3 regions of the Micromonospora sp. R77 genome follow, and region 3 is predicted to be linked to each of the others. Evidence: riboswitches for the same ligand, from Rfam matches in the RefSeq annotation. Region 3 holds a riboswitch; each other region holds the start of a gene.
The links. Region 3 has a riboswitch for cyclic di-AMP ahead of MRQ36_RS15595 (hypothetical protein). Riboswitches for the same ligand answer to the same signal wherever they lie in the genome.
Positions count from the first base shown of each region.

Region 1: another riboswitch for cyclic di-AMP. It lies ahead of MRQ36_RS26815 (transglycosylase family protein); the one in region 3 lies ahead of MRQ36_RS15595 (hypothetical protein).
Region 2: another riboswitch for cyclic di-AMP. It lies ahead of MRQ36_RS22635 (C39 family peptidase); the one in region 3 lies ahead of MRQ36_RS15595 (hypothetical protein).

Region 1 is NZ_JALDST010000001.1:5,782,855-5,789,808, reverse strand. Features, by position in the region: gene MRQ36_RS34760 (radical SAM protein) at 1-856, opposite strand, end outside; gene MRQ36_RS26825 (transposase) at 883-2,127, opposite strand; gene tnpA (IS200/IS605 family transposase) at 2,144-2,560, shown strand; gene MRQ36_RS26815 (transglycosylase family protein) at 2,897-3,592, opposite strand; cyclic di-AMP (ydaO/yuaA leader) riboswitch at 3,593-3,766, opposite strand; gene MRQ36_RS26810 (glycoside hydrolase family 3 N-terminal domain-containing protein) at 3,931-5,760, opposite strand; gene MRQ36_RS34135 (LuxR family transcriptional regulator) at 5,879-6,954, opposite strand, start outside.
Region 2 is NZ_JALDST010000001.1:4,793,749-4,800,702, forward strand. Features, by position in the region: gene MRQ36_RS22610 (alpha-ketoglutarate-dependent dioxygenase AlkB) at 1-333, opposite strand, end outside; gene MRQ36_RS22615 (acyltransferase) at 432-1,679, shown strand; gene MRQ36_RS22620 (hypothetical protein) at 1,854-2,027, shown strand; gene MRQ36_RS22625 (hypothetical protein) at 2,547-2,750, opposite strand; gene MRQ36_RS22630 (hypothetical protein) at 2,782-3,354, shown strand; cyclic di-AMP (ydaO/yuaA leader) riboswitch at 3,646-3,788, shown strand; gene MRQ36_RS22635 (C39 family peptidase) at 4,020-4,874, shown strand; gene MRQ36_RS22640 (alpha/beta fold hydrolase) at 5,074-5,757, shown strand; gene MRQ36_RS22645 (CDP-glycerol glycerophosphotransferase family protein) at 5,761-6,954, opposite strand, start outside.
Region 3 is NZ_JALDST010000001.1:3,326,098-3,333,051, reverse strand. Features, by position in the region: gene MRQ36_RS15635 (MFS transporter) at 1-314, opposite strand, end outside; gene MRQ36_RS15630 (heavy-metal-associated domain-containing protein) at 375-635, opposite strand; gene MRQ36_RS15625 (metal-sensitive transcriptional regulator) at 726-1,025, shown strand; gene MRQ36_RS15620 (SHOCT domain-containing protein) at 1,170-1,385, shown strand; gene MRQ36_RS15615 (DUF305 domain-containing protein) at 1,441-2,085, opposite strand; gene MRQ36_RS15610 (hypothetical protein) at 2,156-2,740, opposite strand; gene MRQ36_RS34455 (HAD-IC family P-type ATPase) at 2,791-3,546, opposite strand; partial or broken gene MRQ36_RS34450 (HAD-IC family P-type ATPase) at 3,638-4,408, opposite strand; cyclic di-AMP (ydaO/yuaA leader) riboswitch at 5,096-5,226, shown strand; gene MRQ36_RS15595 (hypothetical protein) at 5,231-6,250, shown strand; gene MRQ36_RS15590 (carbonic anhydrase) at 6,324-6,954, opposite strand, start outside.

The sequences.
Region 1 (6,954 bases), 2.5 Mb from region 3:
TGTCGCCGGCCAGGCGGCGCCGGAACCGGCGGTACTCCTCGCCGTGCCAGATCTCCGGGAACGACCGCTCGTCCAGCCGGCCCAACCGCACCCGGTCGTCACCCATCACCATGCAGCACGGCTGCACCACGCCGGCACTGGTGACGTAGGCCGCGTCCCAGGGCCACGAGCAGCCCGGCCCGGAGGTCCGCGGTGCGTCCGGCGCCGCGCCGGGGTGCGGCAGCCGCAGCCGCACGCCGGTCTCCCGCGCCACGTCGACGGCCTGCCGGAACAGTACGGCGGCCCGCTCGGTGTCCACCCCCGTCCACAGCGCCTGGTCGGCGGTGAACTCGCGGATCTCCGCATAGCGACCGGCGGGATCGGCGTCGGAGAAGCTGTGCGACAGGTTCTGCACGTGCAGCTCGTCCACCCCGACCCGACCGAGCAGGCGAACCAGGTCCGGCAGTTCCGCGACGGTGTCGCGCATGGCGACGAAGACCACCCGGATCCAGGGGGTGGCACTGCCCGCCGCCCGCTTCGCCTCGACCAGGCCGGCGAGGTTGGCCACCACCGTGTCGATGCTCGCCCCGTCCCGGACCCGCTCGTACGCCGCCGCGCGGGCGCCGTCGAGCGAGACGTGCAGCCAGTCCACCCCGCTGGCGACGAACTCCTCGGCGCGCCGCCGGTGCAGCAGGGTCGCGTTGGTGTTGAACCCGACCGTGATGCCCCGCCCGACCGCCGTGTCGATCATGTCGCCCAGGTGGGGCGAGAGCAGCGGCTCGCCGAGCCCTTGAAGGGTGAGCCGGCGCAGCCCCGGCACGTCGGCCACGATCCGGTCGAACAGCTCCGGGGCCATCGCACCGGCCAGCTTGTTCACCGGCGGTCGTTGACATCCTCTCCGTCCTAAAGGACGGAGGTTCCCTCCACGCTGCGCGTGGACCGCGCGGCGTCCGGGTGGGTTACCGCTTCGCGGCGCGGTGCCGGGACGGGTCCCGGTCTTACCTGCGCTCCACGGTCGTTTGAGTTGTCCGCCTGTCCGGCGGCCAACACGTTCTTGGCGGCGTTGTGGTCCCGGTCGTGGCGGCTGCCGCAGGGGCAGTCCCACGACCGGACGTTCAGCCCCATCTTCTCGTTGACGCGGCCACATGCCGAGCACATCCGGGTGGACGGGAACCACCGGTTCACCCCGCCGAAAGTGCGCCCGTACCGGGCGGCCTTGTACTCCAACATGCCGGTGAAGGCGGCCCACCCGGCGTCGTGCACGGACTTCGCGAGCCTGGTCCGGCCGAGACCGGCAACGCACAAGTCCTCGACGTACACCGCTTGGTTGTCGCGGATGATCGCCGTAGACAGCTTGTGCTGCCAGTCCCGCCTGGTGTCGGCCACCCGGGCGTGCGCCCGTGCCACCTTGATAACCGCCTTCTTCCGGTTGTTGCTGCCCTTCTGCTTGCGGGACAGTGCCTGTTGCAGCCGCTTGAGCTTGCGGGCGGCCCGACGCAGGAATCTCGGCGCGGTCACCTTCGTACCGTCCGACAGGACGGCGAAATGCATCAGCCCGAGATCGATACCAACCTCGGACTCGACCGGCGGCAGCGTCTCCTCCTCGCCCGTGGTCACCACGAATGAAGCGAAGTACCGGCCCGCCACATCCCGGATGATCGCCACCGACGACGGATCGGACGGCAGGGCACGTGACCAGCGCACCTCCAGGTCGCCGATCTTCGGCAGGCGCAGGCGGCCGTTGTCGAGAACCTTGAACCGGGAGTTCCTGGTGAACCTGATCGCCTGCCGGTTGTCCTTACGCGACCGAAACCGCGGCGGGGCGACCCTGCGACCCTTGCGCCTGCCTGTGACCCAGGCGAAGAAGTTGCGGTATGCGGTATTCAGGTCGGCCAAGGCCTGTTGCAGCACGACCGCCGAGACCTCGCCCAGCCACGCCCGCTGCGGCGTCAGCTTCGCCCGCGTAATCACCTGCTTGGACAGGTCGCCGTCTGAGATGTACGGCAAGCCGGCCTCGTGTGCCTGCTGCCGTGCGCGCAGCCCGTCGTTGAACACCACCCGTGCGCACCCGAACGCCCGAGCCAGTGCGATCTGCTGGCCGGGCGTCGGGTAGACGCGGTAGCGGTAACGGAGCTGCACAAACAGCACCGTACCATCTTGGTTTATGGCAGAGCTCGAAGGCATCCGCACCGGCAGGCACTGTGTTTTCGCAATGCACGTCCACTTGGTCTTCGTGACAAAGTACCGCCACAAGGTGTTTACCGACCCGCACCTGTCCCGCATGGAGACGATCATGCGGGACGTGTGCCGTGACTTCGAAGCCGAACTCATCGAGTTCAACGGCGACAACGACCACGTCCACCTACTGGTCAACTACCCACCCAAGATGGCCGTGGCCCGGCTGGTCAACTCGCTCAAAGGCGTGTCCTCGCGCCGCCTACGACAGGAGTTCCCCGACCTCGCGCCCCACTACTACCGGGACACCAAACTGTGGTCAGGCTCGTACTTCGCCGGATCCATCGACGGGCCACCGCCGAGCGTCCTGAAGCAGTACATCGAACAGCAGAACCGTCGAGCTTAAGACACTGCTCGAGCCTTGACGGCCCTCCCAACGCGGGCCTTCACCCCCGGCCAGAAGGCCGGAGCACTGGCCCGCATTCCGGTAGCGCACCAGGCACATCAGGCAGCGCAGGTTGCAGGCCGAGGTGATCTCCAACTGGAGGTGCGTCGGCAGCGGCGGGTCCTCGACGACGGACGACATGCTCCCGGATGCCCCGGTCCGGCCCGGACAAACCCTTTCGTCCGGTCCGACCGGACGGCACTCACCGGGCCGGACGGCCGAACGCCCGGCCGGTGACCCGGCCGGGCGTTCGCGGTCGATCCGTACCCGGGCGGACCCGGTGCGCGGTCGCGGGGATCAGCGCAGCCGGAGCTGCTGACCCGGGAAGATCAGACCCGGGTCGGCGCCGACCACGCGCTTGTTGCGCTCGTACAGGGCGTGCCAGCCACCGGCGAGGTCCTTCGCGTCGGCGATCATCGACAGCGTGTCGCCCGGCTTCACCACGTACGCGCCGGCGGCGCCGCCCGTGGCCGGCGCGGTACGCCGGTAGCTGCGGGTGGCGGGCTGCTCGCTGCGCGAGGAGCGCTCCTCCGCCTTCGCCTTGTGCCCGGAGTCCGAACGGGACTTCGTGCCGGAGTCCTTCTTCGACTTCGAGCCCGAGTCCTTGGTGGCGTAGTGCTTGGTGGAGCCGCCCTTCTTGCCGCAGACCGGCCAGGCGCCGATGCCCTGCCCGTCGAGGACCTTCTCGGCCACGGCGATCTGCTCGCCGCGGCTGGCCAGGTCGGCGCGGCTGGCGTACTTCTGGCCGCCGTAGCCGTTCCAGGTGCTCTTGCTGAACTGCAGGCCGCCGTAGTAGCCGTTGCCGGTGTTGATGTGCCAGTTGCCGCCGGACTCGCACTGGGCGACGGCGTCCCAGTTGACGCTGGCCGCGCTGGCCGGCGCGACCGGGCCGAGGATCGCGGCGGCCCCGGTGGCGGCGCCGACGACGAGCGCGCCGACCGCGACCCGACGGGCGTCGGTCCGGCGGTGGCGTCCGATGTGTGCAGTAGCCATGTGTGGTTTCCTCCACGCCGACGAGGTGAGCTGTCGGGTTCGGGCCGAGGAGCCCGGCCGCCGGTCGGCGGCTTCACCCCGAGGTGTCGAGCACCGAGGAACGTGTGGGTCCCCCGCTCCCGCCTGAGGTCCAGGTACCTCCGGACCGGCGGCGGGATTAGGCGTTGCCGGTCCGTGGTGTCCGCGATCGCGAACACATACGACGTTAGGAACGGTTTCGGGCGATCGCCCACTTCTTGTGAAGTTCTTCACCCGGCCGAGCGACGGCACGAGTTTTCGAGTTGCGGGGTGCGGAAACGTGCCTTACAAGCTCCCGGTCGGACAGTCCACGGGCGTGGTCAGTAGGTCAGGCCGAAGCCCTGGGGAAAGAGCGGCAGCTGACCGTCGCCGGCGTTGATGGGCTGCTGGCTGACCGAGTTCATCCAGGTCATCGGCAGTTTGCCGGTCGGCGCGGCGCCGAAGAGCACGTCCGCCACCCCGGCACCCTCGGTGCCGGGCAACCAGGACGCCAGCAGCGCGTCCCAGCGGGGCAGCTCGGTGGCGATGTCCAGCGGACGGCCGGACACCAGCACCACGATCACCGGCACGCCCGCGTTGCGCAGCGTCGAGATGGTCCGCAGGTCGTCCCGGTCCAGGCTCATGCTGCCGGTCCGGTCGCCCTGCCCCTCGGCGTACGGCGTCTCGCCGACCACCGCGATCGCGGCCCGGTAGCTGCGGTCGATGCCGGTGCCGCGCTGGTTGTAGGTGACGGTCGTGGTCGGACCGACCGCCGCGCGGATGCCCTGCAGGATGGTGGTGCCGGGGGTGATCGCGCCGGACGAGCCCTGCCAGGAGATGGTCCAGCCGCCGCTGGAGTTGCCGATGTTGTCGGCGTTCTTGCCGGCCACGAGGATCTTGTTGTTGTCCCGGGCCAGCGGCAGCACGCCGCCGGAGTTCTTCAGCAGCACCTGGGACTCGCGGACGGCCTGCCGGGCCAACGCCCGGTGGGCGGCGTTACCCACCGTCGGGGTCCAGCTCCGGTCGGTGTACGGCCGCTCGAAGAGGCCCAGCTCGAACTTCTTGGTGAGGATGCGCCGGTTCGCGTCGTCGATCCGGCTCAGCGGGACGTGGCCGTTCTGCACCTCGGCGCGGAGCGTGCTGAGGAAGGTCTTCCAGGCGGTCGGCACCATCACCATGTCGATGCCGGCGTTGATCGCGGCGGTGACCTCGGCGGCGGTGAAGCCGGCAGCGCCGTCGATCTGGTCGATGCCGTTCCAGTCCGAGACGACGAAGCCGGAGAAGCCGAGTTCGCCCTTGAGGACGGTGGTGATCAGGTACTGGTTGCCGTGCATCTTCACGCCGTTCCAGCTGCTGTAGGAGATCATCACCGAGCCGACCCCGCGCTGGACGGCGGCCTGGAACGGCGGCAGGTGGACGGCGCGCAGGTCGGCCTCGCTGAGCCGGGTGTCGCCCTGGTCGACGCCGCCGGTGGTGCCACCGTCGCCGACGTAGTGCTTGGCGGTGGCCAGTACCGAGGTGGGTCCGCCGAGGGTGCTGCCCTGCAGGCCGGTGACCAGGGTGGACATGCTCGACGGCAGGTCCGGGGTCTCGCCGAACGACTCGTAGGTGCGGCCCCACCGGTCGTTGCGGGCCACGCAGAGGCAGGGGGCGAAGTCCCAGTCGACGCCGGTGCCGCTGACCTCCTCGGCCACCGCCTGCCCGATCTGCTGCACCAGGGCCGGGTCGCGGGTCGCGCCGAGGCCGATGTTGTGCGGGAAGATCGTCGCGCCGTGGACGTTGTTGTGCCCGTGCACCGCGTCCACCCCGTAGATCATCGGGATGGCCAGCGGGGTGGCGAGGGCGGCCCGCTGGAAGCCGTCGTACATGTCGGCCCAGCCGGTGGCGGTGTTGGGCGTGGGCGCGGAGCCGCCGCCGGAGAGCAGCGAGCCGAGCCGGTAGGTGGTGAGGTCGGCGGCGGTGACCGAGCCGCGCTCGGCCTGGGTCATCTGGCCGAGCTTCTCGTCCAAAGTCATCCGGGAGAGCAGGTCGGCGACGCGGGTGGCGACGGGCAGGGTCGGGTCCTGGTAGGGCAGGCCGGCGGCGGTGGCCGGCGCGGGCGCGACCAGGGCGGTGACCGCGACGAGGAGGCCGACGAGGGCGAGGGGGCGGTGGCGGCGGTGACGGATCACGGGTCGCTCCTTCCGGAGGAACGCTGAGGCCGTTCACCGGCACCCTATGCCAGCTTTCATCGACTAGGAACGATGCGGCGGTTCCGGAACCGCCGGGCGATGCGGCTATCGGGTGCGGTCACACCGCCGCGAGGTCCAGATCGGACAGCTCGGCGCGGGAGACCACTCCGAGCTTCGGGTACGCCTTGTACAGGTGATAGCCGACCGTACGGGCGGACAGGAACAGCCGCGTGGCGATGTCCTTGTTGGACAGACCGCTGGCAGCGAGCGTGACGATCTGCAGCTCCTGCGGGGTGAGCCGGGCGGCCAGGCCGGTCGGCCGGTGCGGCGCCGGGGTGCCGGCGGCACCCAGCTCGGTACGCGCCCGCGCCGCCCACGGCACCGCTTCCAGCTTCTCGAAGCCGTCCAGCGCGGCGTCCAGATAGGTCCGCGCCTCCGCCCGACGGCGGGCCCGGCGCAGCCACTCCCCGTACAGCAGCGCCGTGCGGGCCTCGTCGAACGGCCGGTTGAGCCGGCGGTACGCCGACAGCGCCGCGGCGTACGACTCACCCGCCGTCTCGTCCGGGCCGAGCAACGCCCGGCAGCGCAGCACGACCGCGTCGATCCACGGCTGCCGTGCGTGCGCGGCCCAGCGCTCGTACTGGCGGAACGCCTCGGCCGCCTCGGCCGGCCGACCGGCCCGCACCGCGGCCTCGACCAGGTCCGGTGTGCTCCGGGTGGCCGAGACGTGGAACCGGGCCCGGCCCTCGGCCAGCGGCGCCAGCCACATCAGCGCCGAATCCGCGCGGCCCTGACCGAGCTCCAGCAGGCCGAGTGCGGCGTACACCCAGGGCACCTGCCAGGCCGGGTCGCCGCCCGCCACCCGGGCGAGCGCCTCGTCGGTGATCCGGCGGCACCCGTCGGTGTCCCCGGCCACCGCGGCCAGGTACGCCAGCGGTTCGCCGAGCCGGTCGATCCACTGGCGTTGGTCGGTGTCGCGGGCGATCGCCAGGGCCTCCTGTGCCGCCGCGGTGGCCTGGGCCGGCCAGCCGGCGAACTGCCAGCCGCACGCCAGGTAGAACAACGCCTGCGGCAGCCAGCCCACCCGGCCCTGCCGACGCGCCGACTCCACCTGCTCCTCGGCCAGCTCGACGGTGACCGTCTCCTGACCGAGGATCAGCCCGATCCCCGCCACGAGGATCGCGACGCCGGGCT
Region 2 (6,954 bases), 1.5 Mb from region 3:
GGGCTCACCGAGTTCCGGCGCGTAGTGCTCGGTCAGCGCCGCCCGGGCTTGGGTGAGCACCGGGTGGGGCAGGGGCCGGCCGGCGCCGTACCAGCAGAGCAGTCGGGGGACGTCGACCTCGGCGTCCCACATGGTGCGGCGTTCGGCCCGCCAGGGCACCTCGTGCAGCAGGGTGTCGAGCACCGCGTCGGAGCCGCGCACCCAGCCGGGCAGGTGGTCCACCCAGGCGCCCCGGCTCAGCTCGTACCGGCGCAACCGGCCGGCGAGCGGGCCCAGGGTCGGGCCCTGCTCGGTGAGGTCCAGCATCGAGGGCTGGTAGGCGACGTCGGACACGCGGCCGATGCTACCCGATTCTTCGAACAGGCGTACGACAGCCTGTCCGGGCCGGGCGGTGCGGCCGGCGGGAGATACCTGCCGGTATGGTGCCCGGCATGACCAGCGCCCCGACCACCGCTGCGGCCGTCGTGGCGCCGGCCGCCCCACCACCGGCCCGACTGCCCTCCCTGACCGGGCTGCGCTGGATCGCCGCGCTGCTGGTCTTCGGCTTCCATGCCGCCACCATGCGGATCATCGCGGAGCCCGACTACAAGGCGGTGGTGGACCGGGTGTTCGCCCTCGGCCTGTCCGGGGTCGAGTTCTTCTTCATCCTCAGTGGATTCGTGCTGGTCTGGTCGTTCCGCCCCGGCGAGCGGCGGCGCACCTTCCTGCGCCGGCGGCTGGCCAAGATCTATCCGAACCACCTGCTGATGTGGGCCGTGGTGCTGCTCGTCGGGCTCTGGTTCGCCGATCCGGTCAACCTCTGGGCGGCGGCCGGTAACCTGCTCCTGCTCCAGGCCTGGAACCCCACGCCCGGCTACTTCTACAGCGTCAACACGGTGAGCTGGTCGCTCTCCTGCGAGCTGTTCTTCTATCTCTGTCTGCCCTTCGCGCTGCCGGTGCTGCGCCGGCTGCGACCCGCCGCGCTGTGGGCGGTGGTGGTGGCCGCGCCGCTGCTGATCGTGGCGCTCTGGCCCGGGCAGCGGCTGGTGCCGGAGGAGAGCCGCTGGTGGTTCACCCAGGTCTTCCCGGTGGTGCGGTCGCTGGAGTTCTGGATGGGCGTGGCCGCCGCCGAGCTGATGCGGCGCGGCCGGTGGCGGGGACCGAACCTGACCCTGGCCAGCCTGATCTTCGTGACCACCTGGTTCGTGGCCGCCCAGTGGGTCCGCGCGGAGCTGTGGGCGGCGCTGCTGGCGGTGGCGTACCTCCTGGTCATCACGGCCGCGGCCGACGCGGACGTGCGGGGCCGGCGCACGCCGTGGCGGTCCCGGCCGATGGTCTGGCTCGGCGAGGTCTCCTTCGCCTTCTATCTCGTGCACGTCTTCGTGATGATGACGGCGCTGCGACTGACCGGGCACTGGGGCACCGGCCTGCCCGGCTGGTGGGGGCCGCTGGCGGTGCTCGGCTTCCTGGTGGTGAACCTGCTGCTCGCCGGTGCCCTGCACCGCTGGGTCGAGACCCCGATGATGCGCCGGCTCGGCCCGTCCCGCCGGCCCCGGCCGTCAGTCCCGGTCCAGCGGGCGCCGTCCGGCCCGGCCGTCCGCGCCCACCCGGCAGATCGAGTACGCCGGCCGGCGCGACCCGGCCTGACCGGAGCGCCCGGCCCGGCCGCAGCCCTGCCCGGCGGGCTGCCGGACCTCTGATCGACGTCGGCTCGGCGTGCCGGCGGCGGCCGGCCGTGCGCCGGCCGTCCACTACGAACCTGATGACGAAGATGAATCGGCGCGGACCGTCCACCCTGATCAGTGCCGCGATCGGGCCGGCGCGACACGCCCGGCGGCGGTGCGGGGCGGCGGCATCGGCGGTAGCGTGAAGGCGTGCTTCCGGTCGCGCTCACCTGTCCCGTGTGGTGGGTGGCGCGGTGGATCACCCGCATGCTCACCAGCCTGGCCGTGGCGGTCGCCTGCACCCTCGGCGCGACGGCGCTGCCCGCCCAGGCCGCGCCGCCCTGGACGGCCCCGGCCGGCGAGGCCGCCCTCGTCCGCCGCTGATGACTGGTCCGCCGCGGCACTACCGACCCGCTGGCTGCGGCCCACGCCGACCACCGTCACCGGTCACGCCGCCACCCACCCTGCGGGCTCCGGTCACGGCATCTTCCACACCGCCGGCCGGGTCGCGCCGCCACCCGCGCCGCCGGTTCCGGTCACGCCGTCGCGGCCACGGCCGACGCCGGTCGGGCGGTCGATGCCAGGGGCGGCTCCGGACAGGTGGTCACCGCCCCGGCCCGCGTCGGCCACTCGGCCACCGGCACGGCCGACTCCCGCCCGCCGCCGTCGGCGACCTGCCGGCCCGGGTGGCGGCTCGCGGGGCGCGCGCGCACCGGCCGTACCGGGCACCCCGCAGCACCTCGCGGGCGGGTCGGCACCGTCGGCCCTCGGCTCCCGCGCCCCGCCGGCCCGCTGACGTCGTGCGGGCGGTCGCCCGCGAGCACGCACCACCCGACCTCACCCCCGTATGCACCCGGCGGCACCCGTACCGGTCGTGCCCGTCTCCGGGTCCTGCGGACCTCTTCACCACATCCGCTCCGTGAGGTGCCGACCATGCAGACCGTTCTGTACCAGTTCCTGATCGAGGTCCCGGAGGCCGCCGCCATCTGGTCGGCCCTGCTCCTGCTCGCCCTGCTCCTGCTCGCGGTGCTGGTCGCCCGCCCCGAGCGGGACACCCCGACCGACGACGAGCCGGCCGTCGACCCGGCGGTGGCACAGGCGGCCCAACTGGCCGACCTGCGCCGCTACTGCCGACGAGGTGGCCGTCGCCGCCGCCGGGGCGGCGGAGAACGCCCGCCGGCACCGCGAGCGCTGGCTGGTCGCCCAGGCGGAGGTGGACCGGGCCTGGCGGACGTACGACGAGGCGGAGGTGGCCGCCCGACGCTCGCCGGTGCCGTACTGCCCGCGCCGCGCACCGCGCACCCCGGCCGAGTACGCGTCCCGGGAGCGCTGGCTGCACCACGCCGCGATGACGGCGCACTGGCGGGGCGACCTGACCGCCCGGCAACTCGCCGACGTGCTCGCCCACCGCAACGGGTGGGACCCGCGCCGGCACCCCGCCGAGCAGGAGATCGTGCTGGCCCGGGCGGTACGCGACGGCCGGTCGGCCGGGTACCGGGCCGCCGCCGAGCGGGAGCAGCGGGCGTGGCGGGACGCCGAACTGGCCGCCGAGTCGGCCCGTGCCCTGGCTGTGGAGGCGTACGCGGCGGCGGAGCGGCTGCGCCCCGGCATCGTCCCGGTACGCCGGTCCGAGGCGGTGACCCAGACCTTCGCCCCGGTCGGCGCGCCCGTCCCGCGGACCGCCCGGTGGCGGCCGGCGCGGGTTGGCTGAATTGTGACGTGAAACTGCCGGACCGGATCGCCCCGGAATCGAAAAACGGTCATCCGGGGCGTGGCGGTCCATGCCGTCCCAGGTTGCCGGGTCACCCGCTCCCCGTATGTCCGGTAATCGACCGCCGTTCCTTTCTCGGCTGCTCGTCCCATTGAGTGACGTCAGTGACCTGTCTGTTCCGGTCGGATCCGCAATGTTCGACGTTTACGCAGGTGGGAGCGCTTGGCAGGGCGCGTACCCGCCGGTAGTGTCGGCGCGTCCGGTGCGGTTTCCGATCGCAAGAGGCGACGCCGCGCCGACCCGCTCAATCGTGATCTTCTGCGAACCGGGGACCCATGCACATCCGGGGTGAATCCGCGGGCCACGGCCCGCGGTAGGGCGATCTTCCCGCCCGAATCCGTCAGCTAACCCGGTAGGCGGTGTCGGAAGGAGTTCCGTCTTCGTGCAGCACTCTGCCACCCCTCGACCACACCCCCTCCACGGCGCCGCGGTGCCGTCGCTCGCCCTGTCCGCGAGCTGATACCGGCATCCGCCCGCGCGCCCGACTGACCGGGCGCACCCCTTCCCCGCGGCCCACCCCGCCCACGGATCCGCTCCGTCGCGCGTGAGCATCTCCGCGCGCCGGGCCGGCGTGTGCCGCCCCCACCCCGTGGAGGAAGCCCCCTGTGAAGCACACCCTGAAGCGGCAGCTGCGGCGCCTCGCCACCGAACGTCGCTACCAGATCGTCGCCGGTTCGGCCGCCGCCCTGGTGCTGGCCTCCGGCACCGGCGCCCTGCTGGCGCACGGTGACGACGCCCCCGTCCGCCGGCAGAACACCGCCGCCGTGGCCGACCTGGCCCCGCAGCTCGGTGACGTCGCGGCCGGCACCCAGGCCCGGATCGCCGCCGTCCCGTCCGTCTCGCCCAGCGCTCCGGCGTCGCCCAGCGCCTCGCCCTCGGCGAAGCCGACCAGCGCCAGGCCGACCACGGCCAAGCCGGACCCGGACACCACCCGCAAGGCGGCACCGAAGCCGCCGTCGAAGAAGGTCCTCGACTACACCTACGAGGCACAGACCACGTACTACAACTGCGGCCCGGCTGCGGTGCGCAACGCGCTGAGCGCCGCCGGCATCGAGCGGACCCAGGACGAGCTGGCCGTCGCGCTGGGCACCACCGAGATGGGCACCAACTCGGCCGAGGACACCACCCGGGTGCTCAACCAGCAGGTCAAGGGCAACCCGTACCGGACCCGGATGATCGAGGGCAGCCCGAGCGCGGCGCAGACCGACCGGCTGCGGGCCGACGTGGTCGCGGCGGTCAGCAAGGGCCGGGCCGTGGTGGCCAACGTCGCCGGCGACGCCACCGACACCGACGGCGGCTGGCACTCCTTCCCGGGCGGCCACTACATCGCCGTGGTGGGCTACTCCGACGACGGCCGGACCGTGCGGATCGCCGACTCGGCGGACCCGTCGCTGCCGGCGTACTGGATCAGCACCGTCGAGCTGGCCAACTGGATGGCCACCCGCGGCTACTCCGCCTGATCAACCCCGTTCACCCGTCGGGCGTCGGCTCCTGGAGCCGGCGCCCGACGTCGTCGTCCCCCGGGCCCTCCCCTCGCCGGGTGTCGGATGTCCGCTCTCGCGCGTGGTGTCCGGCCGGTGGCACACTGCGGCGCATGACCGACGACACGGGTGCCCGGCACCTGCTGCTGCTGCACGGGATGGGTGCCACCGGCGAGGTGTGGCTGCCCTGGGCCCCGCTGCTGGAACAGCGCTGGGCGGGCCGGTGGCTCGCCCCCGACCTGGCCGGCCACGGCTGGTCGCCGCCGCTGCCCGCGTACACCTTCGCCGGCCTGGCCGGCGGGTGGCGGCCGACCTGCGGCCGGTCGCCGAGCGGCTGGTCCCCGCGACCGGCTGGTGGTGCTCGGGCACTCGCTCGGCGGGGTGGTGGGGCGCGCTGGCCGCGCGGAGCGTCGGCCTGCCGGTCGACGCGGTCGTCGGGCTCGGCATCAAGACGGTCTGGTCGCCCGCCGAGCTGGCGAAGGCCGCGGAGCTGGCGGCGCGGCCGGTGACCTGGTTCGCCACCCGGGACGAGGCGGCCCGCCGTTACCTGCGGGTGGCCGGCCTGACCGGGCTCTTCGCGCCGGAACACCCGGCGGTCGACGCCGGGCTGCGGCGCGAGGACGGCCGGTGGCGGCTGGCGATGGACCCGGCGGTCTTCGCCGTCGGTGAGCCGCACCTGCCGGCGCTGCTCGCCGCGACCGACGCGCCGGTGCTGCTGGCCCGCGGCGAGCACGACCCGATGGTCACCGACGCCCAGCTCAAGGAGTACGGCGTACCGGTGGCCACCCTGCCCGGCCTCGGCCACAACGCCCACGTCGAGGACCCGGCGGCCGTCCTCGACCTGCTCGACGCCTACCGCTGAGGGTCAGGCGGTGGGGGAGAGGTCCCGCTCGGCGCTGCCCGGGGCGCGCGGGGTCGGCGGGTTCCACTCCGGTTCCAGCTCCCGCCGGGCGGCGTCGAGGAAACCGTCGGCGTACGCCTCGGCCGGGAAGTCGCCCAGGTAACGCCGACGGGTCTCCCACCGCGCCGACGCCAGCGGATCGGTGTCCAGCAGCCGGGTCAGCACGTCGTCGACGTTCGACATGTCCCGCCGCAGCACGTAGCCGGTGCCGGCGAGCGGGAACCGGGCCACGAAGTCGTCCCCGTCCACGCCGGTGTCGGTCACCGCGTACGGCTTGCCGGAGTAGAGGTAGTCGGAGATGACGCCCGACACGTCGGAGATCAGCGCGTCGGAGCGGTTCACGCAGTCGGTGAGGGACAACTCCCGGGCCGCCGCCGCGCCCCACAGGTGCGCCCGGCCGGTCTTCGCCCGGTCCGCGGCGAGCAGCTCGGTGAGGCGGGCCAGCTGCCGCGCCGACGCCGGGTTCTGCGAGGTGTACGGGTGGGCCCGCAGGATCACCGTGGCGCCGCGCGCCAGCAGCCGGCGGACCACCGTCTCGGCGACCGGCAGCGAGCAGTAGTTCGCGTCGGCGTTGTGCCCGGTCCAGGTGGGGGTGTAGAGCACGGTCGGGTGGGCGAGCCCGGGGGTGGGCTGCCGGCGTACCTCGATCGACTCCACCTGGGGGCGGCCGACCACGACGAACTTCTCGGCGGGGATCTCCACGCCCGCGCGGGCGTACCGCTCGACGGCGGCCGGCCCGGCCACGAAGATCCGGTCGAAGATCGCCGAGACCGGGTTGGCGCTGGGCGCCTTGTCGCTGTCGCCGTGGTGCAGCTGCACGTGGGTGAGCTGGGAGAAGCGGATGCAGTGGCTGTTCTTCGCGCCGTGGTTGACGTAGAACGCCACCCGCAGGCTCGGCACCAGCGCCTCGTCGAGGGTCTTGATGGTGGGGCAGAAGAGCACCGGGGCGCGGGTGGCGGCGGCGACGGTCGGCAGGAACTCCGGCTCGCGCAGCACCACCAGGAACGGCCGGCCGAGCCGTTCCAGGTAGGGCAGCCACATGGTGACCTGGTATTCCGACCCGGGCGGGGCGGAGAAGTAGAGCACGAACTCGGGCTGGTGGCGGCGCAGCGCGCGACCCACCGGCCCGCCACCGGCCGGCGGCCGGAACCGCCGCCG
Region 3 (6,954 bases):
GCGCGGCCGGCCACCTCCGTGGCGGCGTCGCCCGCGACGGCGGCCAGCACGGATCCCAGGACGAGGATCGCCCAGCCGGTGGCGAAGACCCTCCGGGCGCCCCACAGGTCGGCCAGCCTGCCGCCGAGCAGCAGCAACCCGCCGAAGGCGACCACGTAGGCATTGAAGACCCATTGCAGGCCCTGCGGGGAGAAGCCCAGATCACGCTGCATGTCGGGCAGCGCGACCGCGATGATCGAGGTGTCCATGATGACCATGAACTGCGCGGCGGCGAGCACGGACAGTGCCCACCAGCGTCGCGGGTCAGCAGACATTGCGAGTCCTTCCTGACCCCGGCGCCGTACGCCGGGGCGAACGCGTGACCGCCTCGGCGGTCACGAACCTCTGATCTGGTAGCCGGCGTCGGTGACGGCGGCGTGGACGGCCTGGTCGGAAGCCGAGCCGGCGACGGTGAGCCGGCCGGCGGCGAGATCGATCCGGACATCGGTGACGCCCGGGACCGCACGTACCGCCGCGTCGACCTTGGCGGCGCACGGCTGGCAGGACATGCCGTCGATCAGGTGGGTGCGGTCGCCCGCGTCCGACTCGGCGGGCTCCGCGGCGGTGCCTGCGGGGATGTGCTGACGGCAGCCCATGACTGACTCCTCTGGTAGGGGTACCCGGTAGGGGTATAACCGCCTGAGGACCGTAGCATACCCGCCGGGGGTACCGGTACCCTTGGTGTCATGACCGCACCGACGACCCCGACCCGGGGCTACACCGCCAGCAAGGACCAGCTGCTCGCGCGGCTCCGCCGCATCGAGGGGCAGGTCCGGGGCATCGAGAAGATGGTCGAGGACGACCGCTACTGCATCGACGTGCTCACCCAGATCTCCGCCATCCAGGCCGCCCTGGACAAGGTGGGCCTCGGCCTGCTCGACGGGCACGCCCGGCACTGCATGCACGAGGGCGCCGTCGAGGGACGCGCCGACGAGATGGCGAGCGAGATGATGGCCGCCGTCGGCCGACTGATGAAGCGCGGCTGACCAGGACCTTCGGCCCGTACGCCGGGGTCCGCCGGCCCCACCCCGGCGACCCCCGACCCCCGTAGATTCGATGGTGGCGACCGGTGCCGGCGCCCCCGGCGCCCCGGACCGGCCGACCCCGAGCACGGACGGGAGGGCGGCCCCATGATGTGGAACGGCCCGATGATGGGCTGGATGTGGGTCTGGTCGCTGCTGGTGCTGGCGGTCCTGGCGATCCTGGTGTGGCTGGTGGTCCGGCTGACCGCCGGCCACCCGCAGCCGGCCGGCACCACCTCGGCCCGGCGCATCCTCGACGACCGGTACGCCCGCGGCGAGATCGACGAGGAGGAGTACCGGCGCCGTCGCGCCGGCATCGGCTGAGCCGGCACCACCGGGTGCCCGGACCGGACCCGGTCCCGGCACCCGGCGATCGGCGTCAGAGCCGGTCGAGGATCTTCTTCATGGTGGCGATCTCGCCCTGCTGCGCGGTGACGATCCGCTCGGCGAGGGCCTTGGCGTCGGCGTTGGCGCCCTTCGCGGTCTCCTCCTGCGCCATGGTGATCGCGCCCTCGTGATGGGCGATCATCATGGTCAGGAACTGCCGGTCGAAGTCCGCACCCGACGCCGCCGTCAGCTTCGCCATGTCGGCGTCGGACATCATGCCGGGCATGCCGTGGTCCATCGCCGGCATCGAGGTGCCGTGGCCGGCGCTCGCCGCGGGAACCGGCGCGCCCCAGGTGCCGAGCCAGCCCGTCATGGTGGCGATCTCCGGGGCCTGGGCCGCCCGGATCTCGCCGGCCAGCTTCTTCACCTCCGGGTCGGCTGCCCGGGTGGCGGCCAGGTCGGCCATCTCCACGGCCTGCTGGTGGTGCGGGATCATCATCTGGGCGAACATCACGTCGGCGGCCCCGAACGAGGCCGAGGCGCCCGTCGGCGGGGTGGCGCTGGCACCCATCCCCGGCATGCCGTGGCCGGAGCCGGAGGTCGAGTGGTCCGCGCCGCCACAGGCGGCCAGGGCGAGGGCGGCGACGGTGGTCGCGCCGGCCAGGGCGGCACGACGCGCGATGGTACGAGTGGACACGGGAAGAACCTTTCGGAGTCGGAACGTACGCGGCGGAACGGGACGCGGGGGATCCCCGCGTCGGGCGTTCCTATCTGCGCAGCACCGACGCCGTGGCCAGGCGCAGCCCGACGGGACGGGGTGGGGGTGCCCGTGGTCCCTTCACGCGCGACGACCCGACAGCGGGCCGTACGCCGACCGGTCGACGACGCAGCAGCACGACGACCAGCAGCACCAGCGCGAAGCCACCCAGCACGGCCAGGCAGACGCTCCAACCTGCCGGGTCGCCCCCGGACGGGCCGAGCGGAACCGCGAGCGCCGCCCCGCAGCCGTCCCCGGCGCAGTCGACGGTCCGTCCGGACGCCGACGCGACCTTCGGCACGACGGGAAGCGCCCCGGCGGCCCCGTTCGAGCCGTGACCGGAGACGGCCACGCCTGCCATGTCCACGACATGACCGGAGACCGCACCGGCGGCCATCTCCACGACCGCGTCGGCTAGGTGCTCCGCCGGAGCGGAGGCGTGCGCGCCGGGCCCGTCGGAGGCGTGTGCGCCGTGGCTGTCGGAGGCATGTGCGCCGTGGCCGAGGGTGTGCATCGCGGCCAGCCCGACCAGGGTGCAGCAGAGCAGCACGAGCCGCATCCACCGCCCGGTGGTCACGCCCGCCTCGGTCCGCACGCCCACCACGGTAGCGGCTCGGCGGTGACCCGCCGCGACGAACCGTCCGGTCACTCCGGCGTGAGCCGCACCCGGCGCAGCAGCTGGGCGTTGAGCGCCACCACGATCGTCGAGGCGGACATCAGCACCGCCGCCAACGCCGGGCTCAACGCCACCCCCGCCCAGGCCAGCACGCCGGCGGCGAGCGGCAGCGCGACCACGTTGTAGCCCGCCGCCCAGGCCAGGTTCTGCACCATCTTGCGGTACGACGCCCGGGAGAGCCGGACCACGCCGGCCACCCCGCGCGGATCCGAGGAGGCGAGCACCACCCCGGCCGACTCGATCGCCACGTCCGTACCGGCCCCGATGGCGATGCCGACGTCCGCCCGCGCCAGGGCGGGGGCGTCGTTCACCCCGTCACCGACCATCGCCACGGTCAGTCCGCGCCGCTGGAGTTCGGTGACCTTGGCGTCCTTGTCGGCGGGCAGGACCTCGGCGAAGACCTCGTCGACGCCGGGCCGGAAGCCCAGGTCGGCGGCGACCGCCTCGGCGACCGGCCGGGCGTCACCGGTGATCATGGCGATGGTCCGGACGCCCTGCGCCCGCAGCTCGGCGATCGCCTCCCGGGCCTCGGGGCGTACCTCGTCGGCGAGGGCGAGCGCGCCCAGCACGGTGTCCGGCAGGCGGACCAGGTGCAGCACGGCCGACCCCCGCTCCGCCCAGCGCCCGGTGACCCGGGCGAGGTCGTCCGGCAGTCGTACGCCCAGCTCGCGCAGGAGGGCCGGGCCACCGACGGCGTACTCGGCGCCCTCGACGGTGGCCTGCACGCCGCGGCCCGGCAGCGACCGGAAGCCGCTCGCTCGCCCGGGCCGGCCCGCCGGCCGACCCGGCGGCGGCGACAATCGCCCGGGCGAGCGGGTGCTCGCTGTCCGCCTCCACCCCGGCGGCCAGCCGCACCACCTCCGGCCCGGCCACACCGGCCGTCCCGGCCACCTCGGTGACGACGTGCCGGCCCCGGGTCAGCGTGCCGGTCTTGTCGAAGAGCACCGCGTCGACCAGGCGCATCCGCTCCAGGGCCAGCCGGTCGCGGACCAGGATGCCGGAGCGGGCCGCCAGGGCGGTGGAGAGGGCGATCACCAGCGGGATGGCGAGGCCGAGCGCGTGCGGGCAGGCGATCACCAGCACGCTCACCGTCCGCACCACCGCCTCGCCGACGTTGCCGAGCAGGCTCCAGACCAGCACGGTGACCACGGCGGTGCCGACGGCGACATAGAACAGCCACGCCGCGAAGCGGTCGGCGAGCACCTGCGCCCGTCCGCCGGCCTGCTGCGCCTGGGCGACCAGCCGCTGGATCCCGGCCAGCGTGGTCTCCTCGCCGAGCGCCTCCACCCGGACCCGGATCGCCGAGTCGGTGGCGACGGTGCCCGCCACCACCCGATCCCCGACCGACCGGGCAACCGGACGGGACTCCCCGGTGATCATGGATTCGTCCAGCTCGGCGCCGCCGTCGACGATCCGTCCGTCGGCCGGCACCCGGCCGCCGGGGCGGACCAGCACCACGTCGTCGAGCCGCAGCTGCGCGATCGGCACCCGTTCGGTGCCCCCGTCGGGCCGTACCCGCTCGGCGTCGTCGGGCAGCAGCGCGGCCAACGCGGCCAGCGCCCCCCGGGCCTGCCCGACGGCCTTCATCTCCTGCCAGTGGCCGAGCAGCATGATGGTCACCAGGGCCGCCAGCTCCCACCAGAAGTCCAGGTCGAACGCGCCCAGGCTGGTGGCCAGCGACGCACCGTACGCGACGGTGATGGCCATCCCGATCAGCAGCATCATCCCCGGGGCGCGGTCCCGCACCTCGCGGACCGCCCCGACCAGGAACGGCCAGCCGCCCCACCAGAACACCACCGAGCCGAGCACCGGCCCGACCAACGACCGGCCAGGGAACTCCAGCGAGTAGCCGAACCAGTCCATCACCATGTGGCTGGTCAGCACCACCGGCACGGTCAGCACCAGGCAGAGCCAGAAGCGTCTCCGGAACATCTCCGGGTCGTGCCCGGCGTGCTTGTCGTGCCCGCCCGCCCCGCCGTGGCCACCCGCCTGCCCGGCGTGGCCGGTCGAGTACCCGGCGTGACCGGTCGCCTGCCCGTGCTCCGTCATGCCTTCACCATGCCGCCCGCCGCCGCGTCGGGTGGCCGGACGCCCCGAGGAGTACGGAGGTCGGATGGTGACACTGCGCAGCGTGACGGCCGGTGTTAAACGCGATGCTGGTCACGCTGGGTCGCAGCGAAATACCGCGTTTGGTGGGCTTCAGGACGTAGCTGCCCGGGAGTGCTCTCGGGTAACCTCGCTGCCGGTCACCGCCGAAGGCGCGCACCGGCGCCTGCGGTGCCGCCGCCCAATCGCCGCACGGCGAACCGGGGAACCAGGTACATGGGGTGAATCCGCGCGAGCGGTAGGGGCCACTTCCGTCCCGAACCCGTCAGCTAACCCGGTCGGCGGTCGACGGAAGGGAACACTGTGACGGCACCCCTGCGCCGCTGGTTGACACCCGTGGTGGCCGTGCTCGCCGCCTTCGCTGTCGTGGCCGGCCCCACCCCGGCGACGGCCGCCCCGACCACCCCCGCCCCCTCGGGGCACGAGGAGGACGACGAGCCGGCGCTGATCACCGACGTGATCGACGCGGCCAACCGGGGCTACATCCAGGCGAAGGCGAAGCTGGCCAAGTCCGAGGAGCGGCAGCGCCAGCTCGCCGCCGAGGAACGCCGGGCCAAGGACGAGCTGGAGGCCCTGAAGCCCCAGGTGGCGCAGATCGCCGCGCAGTCGTACCGGACCGGCCGGATCGGCGCGATGGCCATGCTGCTGGAGAGCAACGCGCCGGACTCGTTCGTGAAGCGGGCCGCCGCGCTGGACGAGCTGAACATGGTCAACGAGCAGAAGCTCGCCGACGTCAGTGCGGTGCGCAACCGCGCCGAGCAGGCCCGGCTGGCGGTCGAGGCCGAGGTACGCGAGCAGGCGAAGCTGACCAACGAGATGGCCCGCAAGAAGAACGAGGCGGAGAAGTCGCTCGCCCTGGTCGGCGGGCTGGGCTTCACCGGTGGTCTGGTCTCGGCCACCTCCCCGGTCGCCCGGGTCGCCCCCGGTCGCGGCTCCGACGGTGACTGGCGTCCGGAGTCGTGCAGCGAGAACGATCCGACCACCTCCGGCTGCATCACCCCGCGCACGCTGCACGCGTACAAGGAGGTCAAGCGGGCCGGCTTCAACCGCTTCGTCGGCTGCTACCGGCCGGGTGGGCCGTGGGAGCACCCGAAGGGCCGGGCCTGCGACTGGTCGTTGCAGAACAGCGGCTTCTCCCCCTGGCACAACAACGACACCCGCCGGTACGGCAACAACCTCGCCGCCTTCCTGATTCGCAACGCCGACCGGCTCGGCATCTACTACGTGATCTGGAACCGGCAGATCTGGTTCCCGGCGACGGGGTGGAAGTCCTACAGCGGCCCGTCCAACCACACCGACCACGTACACATGTCGTTGCTCTGAGCCGGCGACGTACGACGAAGGGGCCGTCCCCGCGATCACGCGGGGCGGCCCCTTCGTTCTGGTCCGAGGGCGCTCAGCCGGTGACGGCGGGAGCGGTCCGGTCCGTCGCGGTCTGCTCGCCCGCCGGCACGGTGGTCACCGTGCGCACCTCGCCGGCGCTCAGCCGGTACGACATGCCGACCACCGCGCACCGCCCGGCGGTGACCCGCTCGGCCAGCACGGTGGAGTTCGCCAGCAGCGCCTCGACGGTCTGCGCGATGTGGATGTCGACGATCCCGTCGATGGTGGTGACGCCCTGCTCGGCGGCCCGCTGCAGGCTCGGCACGACGGCGTCGACCACCGCCCCGAGGTGGCCGGCCGGCGGCGTGCCGGTGGTCGCCACGTCCCTGGCGGCCTGCACGGCGCCGCACGAGTCGTGGCCGAGCACCACGATCAGCGGGGTGCCGAGCACGGTCACCGCGTACTCGACGCTGCCGAGCACCTCGGGGCCGACCGTGTGGCCGGCCGTCCGGACCACGAAGAGGTCACCGAGGCCACGGTCGAAAATGATCTCGGCGGCGAGCCGGGAGTCCGAGCACCCGACGATCACCGCGAACGGGTGCTGCCCGTCGGCGACCGCCGTCCGGTGGTCGGCGTCCTGGTTGGGGTGGCGCGGCGCGCCGCCGACGAATCGCCGGTTGCCCGCGTACAGCTCGGCGAGCGCC